Linked DNA regions of Gemmatirosa kalamazoonensis. The protein of the gene in region 2 interacts with the protein of the main gene of each other region in a pairwise test. Links are inferred from orthologs where the notes say so. Each region holds a gene or a part of one and is shown on either strand. Other genes may lie near its edges.

Region 1 (4,159 bases), 640 kb from region 2 along the record:
TTCGTCGGCACCACCGGCAACGCGCCACCGGAGACGCCGCACCTGCACTTCCAGGTCGGCACGATCGGACCCGACCACCACTGGTGGACGGCGACGTGGCTCGACCCGCTCCCGTTCCTCCGCGACCCCGGCGTCGTGGTGGCCGATCGGAACGAGCCGGTGGTGATCCCGGTCGGCCGGGTGCGGCGGCCGACGGTGCCCATCGACACCGCCGTCGTCGACTCCACGGCGCGACAGCGCGGGCCGCGCGGACAGCACTGAGCGCGGGAAGCGGGAACGACGCGGGGCCGGCGACGATCGTCGCCGGCCCCGCGTTCCGCCCAGACCCTCAGGCGCGATCGATCACTCGAACGCCCACGACACGATGTAGCCCGAGAAGTGGGGGATCGTGTAGTTGATGTTGCCGAGCAGGTCGATCGTGATGCCGGGCAGCAGCTCGGAGACCGTCGCCGTCCCGGCCGACTGGTTCAGGTCCGTGGCGGACTTGAAGTAGCCCGGGCGCATCAGCTTCAGGTTGAGCAGCGGCGGCGTCATGTCGATCGGCGCGCTGCTCTGCGTGACGACGAGCGGCACGAGGAACCGCGTTCCCGCCGGCTGGAAGTCGTAGGCCACGATCCGGCCCGCGAGCGCCGTGACGCCGAACGTCGTGTTCTTCAGCACGGCGCCGGGAGGCACCACCACGGTCAGCCCGGTGGCCGGCAGCCGAAGCGTCCCGCCGAGCGGACCGATCGTCGCCGAGGCGTGGACGTCCTGCGTGAGCGGGGTCTTCCAGAGCGCTCCGTACACCTGCTGCGTCGTGCCACCGAGGTTCAGGCCGAGCAGGGCGTTCGGCGCCGCCGGCTCACGCGGAGCGACCGGCGAGCGGGATGCGTCGGAGCAGGCGCTGACCACGCCGCCGACGAGCAGGGTGGCCAGAGTGGCGAGAAGGGTTCTCTTCATGAGGGGTCCGAGTCGGTGCAAGGTGGGTCCGCTCTCCGGGGGGTGGGTGAGGAGAGCGGCGGATGCAGGGCGGCTTCGTGCCGAGCGAAGCGGTGCCCTGCGGCCGAGTCTCGGACGGTCGGGGCGCGAACTTTAGCGGGTCGGTCAGGAAAAACCCGACGGACCCCCGGAATGGGGAGGTGCCGGCGGCGCGGTCGGCGGTCGAAGTTATGCATCCCGCGAGAGCGAACGCCGACCCGAGCGACTCATGCCATGGCGATGACCGGAAAGGAGCGCGCGGCCCTGCGCGCCGAAGCCCACCATCTCACCCCGATGGTCCACGTGGGCCAGCAGGGGCTCACCCCGGCGGTGTTCCAGACGCTCGACGACGCCCTCCGCACGCACGAGCTGGTGAAGGTGCAGCTCGGCCGCTCGGTGGACGTGCCGGCGAAGGACGCGGCGAACGCCCTCGCCACCGCGGCCGCCGCGGAAGTCATCCAGGTCATCGGCAAGACCGCGACACTCTACCGCCACAATCCCGACCTGAAGCGAAAGCCGGGGGACGCCGCGCCCTGGAAGTGAGAGGGCAGGAGGGCAGGAGGGCAGGAGGGCAGGAGAGTCGACAGCGCTCCTGCCCTCCTGCCCTCCTGCCCTCCTGCCCTCGCGTTACGGCTTGTAGACGATCTGCTGCTGCACGCGCGCGCGGACCGGCTGGCCGTCCTTCTTGCCGGGGACGAACTCCATCCGCTCGACGACCGACTTGGCGGCGCTGCTGAGCTGTGCCACGGTCGACTCGAGGACCGTGATCGACGCCGGCTCGACGTGGCCATCCTTGTCGATCACGAACTCCACCTTCACCTCACCGCCGAGGCTCATGCGCCGCATCCCCTCGGGGTACGAGCGGGCGATGAGGCGCGCCGTCGTGGCGGCGGAGACGAGCTTCGGCGCCGAGGTCAGGTCGCCGGGACCGTAGACGTCCCCCTGCTGCGCGGCGAGCGCGCGCGGGGCGGCGGCGATCATGAGGGCGGGGAAGGCGAGACGGGCGAGGCGTCCGAGGTGGCCGGGACGAGACATGACACGTTCTCCGCGTGCGACGAGATCGAGAGGGGGTTCCCGTCTCTTTCTCGGCGGCGGGCCGAGCCGCCTTGAGTCGTCCACGAGATCGTAATGCGAGGGCAGGAGGCCCTCCTGCCCTCCTGCCCTCCTGCCCTCCTGCCCTCTCCCGTTACCAGCCCGGCGCGAGCTGGAACCCGAAGTGCGCCTTCTTGTCCGGTCGCTGGAACGGATACGCGTAGTACGTCTCCAGCACCGCGTAGCCGAACAGGTTGATGCGCGCCGAGATGCCGGCGCTCACCACCGGGATGCGGTCGGTCGAGACCCGCGCCTCCTGGCCGGTGACGAAGCGGCCGAACCGCGGCGACTCCCCCTGGTTCCACGCCACGCCCGCGTCGACGAACGGCGCGATCTCCACCGGCAGGAAGTTCGTGCGGATGAGCCCCAGCCCCTCCACGCCGAGCAGCGGGATGCGCAGCTCGGCGCTCGCCACGGCGATGCGGCTGCCGAGGAGGCGGTCGAAGATCGGGCACTGCGCGGTGCTCGTGTTCGTCGTGGAGCTGAAGCACTCGCTCGGGTCGATCGAGTTGTAGTCGTAGCCCCGCACGAACTGCGGGTTGCCGAGGTAGATCGGGTACGAGATCGAGTCGTTCTGCGCATCGCGCCCGTAGCGCCCGTAATGGAGCCCGCGGATCGCGAACGTCACCGGCCGCGCGAACCAGTAGCGGCGGTAGTCGGCGATCGCCTCGTTCAGCTGGATCTGACCGACCGTCGGGCTGTAGCTCAGGCGATACCGCGCCCCGGCGATCGGCGACGTGAAGCCGAACGTCGAGTAGTCGCCGACGAACGCCACCTGCCCCTGCGCGTACATCCGCGACGGCGGCACGGGCGGCCGCGAGCGGTCCTGGCCGATCACCTGGCCGAAGCTGTTCAGGTAGTACGTGTAGACGTCCAGCCCGTAGCTCTGCCGGATCCCCGTGACGCCCAGCTCGAGCCGCTTCGAGATCGACAGCGGGTACTGCAGGATGCCGCCGACCTCGTCGAAGTAGAGCCGGTAGATCCCCTGCTGGATCGCGTACGACTGCGCCTGCTGATCGATGTACGGCGCCGTCTGGTACGCGTAGAGGTACGGGATGCGACCGGCGAGCAGCGCGTAGTTCCAGCGGTGCTTGAGGTTCGTGTACATCACCTCGCCGCCGATGTCCTTCACGTCGCCCTGCGCCTGCAGGATGGTGACGAGGTTGTTGTTCCCGAGCTGGTCGCTGAAGCCGAACGCGACGCCGCCGCCGAACTGGGTGCCGTAGAACCCGCCCGTCTGCACGCCGAACGTCGGCGGGGCGATGTAGTCGAGGTGCAGCGCGCCGCTGTACTCGCGCGGCTGGAAGTCGGCCGTCGTCGCCGGCAGGCCGGTCGACGCGTCGGCGAGGTAGCCCTCGATGGTGCTCGTGTAGCGCGGCGTGAACGGCGGCAGGCGCCCGCCCGGCGCCGCCGGCTGCGGCTGCGTCGTGCCCGTCGTGTTGGTCGCCCCGCCGGGCGACGGGTTCACGGGCTGCGCGACGGCGACGCGCGACGTGTCCGGCGCGACGCCGGGGCTCGCGACGGCGAGCGCGTTGCCGACCGGCGTGCCGCGCGTCGCGTCGCCGTCGAGCCGCTCGATGTCGTTGCCCTGCCGGTCGAACACGGAGAAGACGATGCGCCCCGTGTTGCGCGCCACGCTCACCGCCGGCGACAGCGACGTCACGCCGAGCACGCCGGTCTGCACGTGGGTGATCTGCGACAGCGCGCCGGTCGCGAGCTCCATGCGGTACACGTCGTTGAAGCCGGTGCGGTCGCTCACGAACACGATCGACTGGCCGTCCGGCGTGTAGCTCGGGTTCACCGACTTCGCGCCCGGGGCGGGAATCGGGAGCAGGCGGATGTTGCGCGACGCGACGTCGAGCTCCGCGAGCCGCATGGGCCCGAACGTCAGGCGATCGAGGTTGGTGCCGTCGCCGCGGTCGGTGACGAACGCGATGCGCTTGCCGTCGGGGCTCCACGCCGGCTGCAGCTCCGACTCGCGGCCGGTCGTGAGCTTCTCGTACGTGTCGTTCTGCAGGTCGTACAGGTAGAGATCGGAGATCCCGCCGACCGTGCCGGAGAACGCGATGTAGCGGCCGTCGGGGCTCCACGCCGGGTCGGCGGCGGTGCC
Region 2 (4,226 bases):
GAGCACGATGTGAGTGGGAGGCGTGATACTCGTTCGGAAGTCTACGGGCGACCCCGAATGAGCGCTGCAAGATACTGGCCCCGCGTTCAGCCGCCACCCCTTCAGCTTGACTTCGAAAGTACCCCCGGGTAGACTTCGTGGTTCCTGAGGGACGCGTGTCGACGCAGTCGAATGCGTGCGCGGCCCTCGCGAGCCGGGGGCGTAGCTCAGTTGGGAGAGCGCTTGAATGGCATTCAAGAGGTCAGGGGTTCGATTCCCCTCGCCTCCATGCCCGGCTCATCGTGGCTTCGTCGGAAGGTGCACGTCCACTCGGCGAGCGCGATCGGGAAACGTTGGGAACGCGGGAATAGCTCAGTTGGTAGAGCACAACCTTGCCAAGGTTGGGGTCGCGGGTTCGAGTCCCGTTTCCCGCTCTGCAGGACCACGTCGCCGTTAGCTTGTACCCGACGTGCGGGCGGTTAGCTCAGTTGGTTAGAGCGCCACGTTGACATCGTGGAGGTCACAAGTTCGAGTCTTGTACCGCCCATCCGCAGTCGATATTTTTTGGATGTGTTCGACAGCGGGACAAGCGCCCATAGCTCAATTGGATAGAGCATCTGACTACGGATCAGAAGGTTGGAGGTTCGAGTCCTTCTGGGCGCGTTGTGTGTGACGGTGTTGGTGACGATGTGTGTTAGATCGGGGCGTAGCTTAGCCCGGTAGAGCGCCTGCTTCGGGAGCAGGAGGTCGCTGGTTCAAATCCAGTCGCCCCGACTGGCGGAGACCCCTGCGGGTTGAGGTCGCCACCTCAGGTCGCAGGGGTTTTCGATTTCTGCGCGTGTAGCTCAGTTGGATAGAGCGTCGGCCTCCGGAGCCGAAGGTCATAGGTTCGAATCCTATCACGCGCGTCGGTCCATCTGATTCATCGAGCGCCACCTCCGCGGGGGCCTCGCTCATCGAGCGAGGCCCCCGCCGGCGTTTCGGTCGCGCTCGGCGTGGTCCACCACTTGCCCTCCGCCCGGACATGCCGCGGCCGCGTCGGTGGTCCGACCTCCTCCCCGGCCTCCTCGCCATCGCGCTGCTCGCCGGAGGCGTCGCGGCCGTCCTCCTGTTCGCGCGCGTCGGCACCGTCCACGGCGCGAAGTTCCGGCTGTTCGCCACCGTGCAGGAGGCGCGCGGCCTGAGCTCCGGCAGCGAGGTCTGGGTCGCCGGGAAACGCGTCGGCGTCGTCGACGCGATCGACTATCTCCCGCCCTCCTCCGACACCGCCCAGCGACTCTTGCTCACGCTGCACGTGCTCGAGAACGTGCGGTCGGTCATCCGTCGCGGCGCGGACGTCGGGGTCCACCCTGGAGGAAACCTCATCGGCGCGCCGGTGGTCACCATCGCGCTCGGCGACGCGCGACAGCCGCCCGTCAGCCCCGACGACACGCTGCGGTCCCCGCCCGAGACCGACATGGATCGCGCACGCAGCGACTTCCAGGACGCGACCGGCGAGCTGCCGCTCATCCTGACGAACGTGAAGCTGCTCGACGCCCAGCTGCGCGCCACGCGCGGAACGCTGGGTGCGTTCGGCATCGACGGCGCCTCGACGATGACCCGCGCGATGGGCACGGCCAGCGGCTTCATGACGCGCGTCCGATCGTCGCGCGGGCCCGTCGGACGGCTCATGGCCCGCGACGGCGCGTCACACTACGCCCGGGAGGCGCTCGCCCGCGCGGACAGCGTCCGCCAGCTCATCGCCGCGCCGCCCTCGCAGCAGTCGCTCGGGCGCTTCCGGCGCGATTCCACGCTGCTGGGTGCCGTCGCCGCAGTCCGGGCGGAGCTCGACACCGTCGCGACTGTGCTCGCCCGGTCGGAGGGAACGGCCGGCCGTTTGCAACATGACCAGGCACTCACGCAATCCGTGACGCAGACTCGCGCGGAGCTCGCCGCGCTCATCGCGGATCTCAAGCGTCATCCACTCCGGTATCTCGCCTTCTGATCGCGCTCGCCGCTCGGTCGTCGCTCGGCAGCACGCGATTCTTGACCCTCTGTTTCTCGCCGGCTTACTTTCGCGACCCCCCTCCCGGGCCGCACTTCCCCTCCCTCCTTTCCTCCCGTGCCCGGTGACGTGATTCCGGGGGCCGAATCCCCCCTCGTCGATATCGTCGAGCTGAAGCGCAAGTCGCTGCCCGAGCTCCACGCGCTGGCAGACGAGCTCAACGTCTCCAACCACTCCGGGCTTCGGAAGCAGGAGCTGATCTTCCGCATCGAGCAGAGTCTCCTCGACGCGGACGTGCTGCTGCGCGGCGACGGCGTGCTCGAGGTCCTTCCCGAAGGCTACGGCTTCCTCCGCAGCCAGGACTGGAACTACCTGTACGGGCCGGACGACATCTACGTCTCGCCGTCGCAGATCAAGCGCTTCGACCTGCGCACCGGCGATTCGGTGGTCGGCCAGGTGCGCCCGCCGAAGGAGTGGGAGAAGTATCTCGCGCTGCTCAAGGTCGAGCGCGTGAACGGCGACGAGCCGGAGAAGGCGAAGCAGCGCATCGCGTTCGACAACCTCAAGCCGCGCTACCCCGACGAGCGGATCCACCTGGAGCCGAAGGACGGGGATCTCAGCATGCGGCTGTGCGACATCATCGCACCGCTCGGCAAGGGACAGCGTGGGCTCATCGTCGCGCCGCCGCGCGCGGGCAAGACGATCCTGCTGCAGAAGCTCGCGAACGCGATCGTCGAGAACCACCCCGAAGTGTCGCTGATCATCCTCCTGATCGACGAGCGCCCGGAGGAGGTCACCGACATGCAGACGAACGTACCGGGCGCGGAGGTCATCAGCTCCACGTTCGACGAGCCCGCCGACCGCCACGTGCAGGTCGCGGACATGGTGCTGGAGAAGGCGAAGCGGCTCGTCGAGTCGGGCAAGCATGTCGTCATCCTCCTCGACTCCATCACGCGGCTCGCGCGCGCGCACAACACCATCGTGCCGCACTCCGGGAAGATCCTCTCCGGCGGCGTCGACGCGAAGGCGCTCGAGAAGCCGAAGCGCTTCTTCGGCTCCGCACGCAACATCGACGGCGGCGGATCGCTCACCATCGTCGCCACGGCGCTCATCGAGACGGGCTCGCGCGCCGACGAGGTGATCTTCGAGGAGTTCAAGGGCACCGGCAACATGGAGCTCGTGCTCGATCGCAAGATCGCCGAGCGCCGCATCTTCCCGGCAATCGACGTGCACAAGTCCGGGACGCGCCGCGAGGAGCTGCTGTTCGACAAGGACGAGACGAACCGCATCTTCCTGCTGCGGAACTTCCTCGGCGGCATGAACTCCGAGGACGCCATCACGTTCCTGCTCACGCGCATGTCGCGCACGAAGAACAACAAGGAGTTCTTCGCGTCGATGGCGGAGGGGTGACGCGGCCGTGTCCCGGCTGCCGAAGGGGCGCCTGCTCGCCATCGATCACGGCGAGCGGCGCATCGGGCTGGCGGTGAGCGACCCGTTAGGCATGATCGCCTCGCCGGCCGGCTTCGTCGCGCGGCGTGCCGGCAAGCGGCTGCCGATCGCGGAGCTCGTTAGGCGGGCCGAGGCGCTCGAGGTGTGCGGCTTCGTGGTCGGCCTGCCGCTCGATGGTGACGGCAACGACACGCCCCGCGCCGAGGAGGCGCGCCACATCGCGGCGGAGCTCGAGCGGCGTACCGGCCTCCCCGCACGGCTCGTCGACGAGCGGTTCACGACGGCTGCCGCGCTCCGAACGATCCGCACGCTCGGCGGCTCCACGCGCGATCGCAAGGGCGACGTCGACGCGATGGCGGCCGCCGTGCTGCTGCAGCACGCGCTCGCGCTTCCCGATGGGGAGTAAGCGCCGCAAGGGGCGACCCCCACGGCGTGTCCTGCTGATCGCCGTCGGCGTTGTCGCGCTCGTCGTCGCCGCGCTCGTGTTCCTCACCCGCGCGCCGGGATCCGGCGCCGCGCGCGTCGTCATCCCGCGCGGCGCGTCGTTCCGCGTCGCCGCGGAGTCGCTCGCCGCGAAGCGCGTGGTGCGCTCGGCGCTGCTGTTCCGACTCTACGCCAAGGCGACGGAGCGCGATCGCTCCATCAAGCCCGGCACCTACCAGCTCCGGCGCGGCGATTCCTACCACGACCTCGTGAGCGCGCTCGTGTCGGGGCGCGGCATCGTGCACGTCATCACGGTCGTGGAGGGATGGGAGCTGCGACAGATTGTGCCCCAGCTCGCCCGATCGTTAGGCGTGCCGCCCGACTCCGCGGA

Evidence for each region.
Region 1: the proteins of rho (region 2) and J421_RS10480 interact in binary tests that used the Escherichia coli proteins (3 or more experiments, as listed by UniProt). The link is inferred for Gemmatirosa kalamazoonensis from one-to-one orthologs.

The regions. Positions count from the first base shown.
Region 1 is NZ_CP007128.1:2,411,494-2,415,652, forward strand. Bases 1-2,845 are described here. They hold J421_RS10480 (YhbY family RNA-binding protein), read left to right. Parts: upstream 1-1,191; coding sequence 1,192-1,500; downstream 1,501-2,845. Other genes in these bases: J421_RS10470 (M23 family metallopeptidase), read left to right, coding at 1-261; J421_RS10475 (hypothetical protein), read right to left, coding at 343-939; J421_RS10485 (energy transducer TonB), read right to left, coding at 1,585-1,992; J421_RS10490 (BamA/TamA family outer membrane protein), read right to left, coding at 2,144-2,845. In the rest of the region: more of J421_RS10490, read right to left, coding at 2,846-4,159.
Region 2 is NZ_CP007128.1:3,048,142-3,052,367, reverse strand. The notes cover bases 1,315-4,226. They hold rho (transcription termination factor Rho), read left to right. Parts: upstream 1,315-2,080; coding sequence 2,081-3,373; downstream 3,374-4,226. Other genes in these bases: mltG (endolytic transglycosylase MltG), read left to right, coding at 3,808-4,226; ruvX (Holliday junction resolvase RuvX), read left to right, coding at 3,381-3,818; J421_RS13095 (MlaD family protein), read left to right, coding at 1,315-1,963. In the rest of the region: more of J421_RS13095, read left to right, coding at 1,004-1,314. UniProt on the Escherichia coli protein: Facilitates transcription termination by a mechanism that involves Rho binding to the nascent RNA, activation of Rho's RNA-dependent ATPase activity, and release of the mRNA from the DNA template.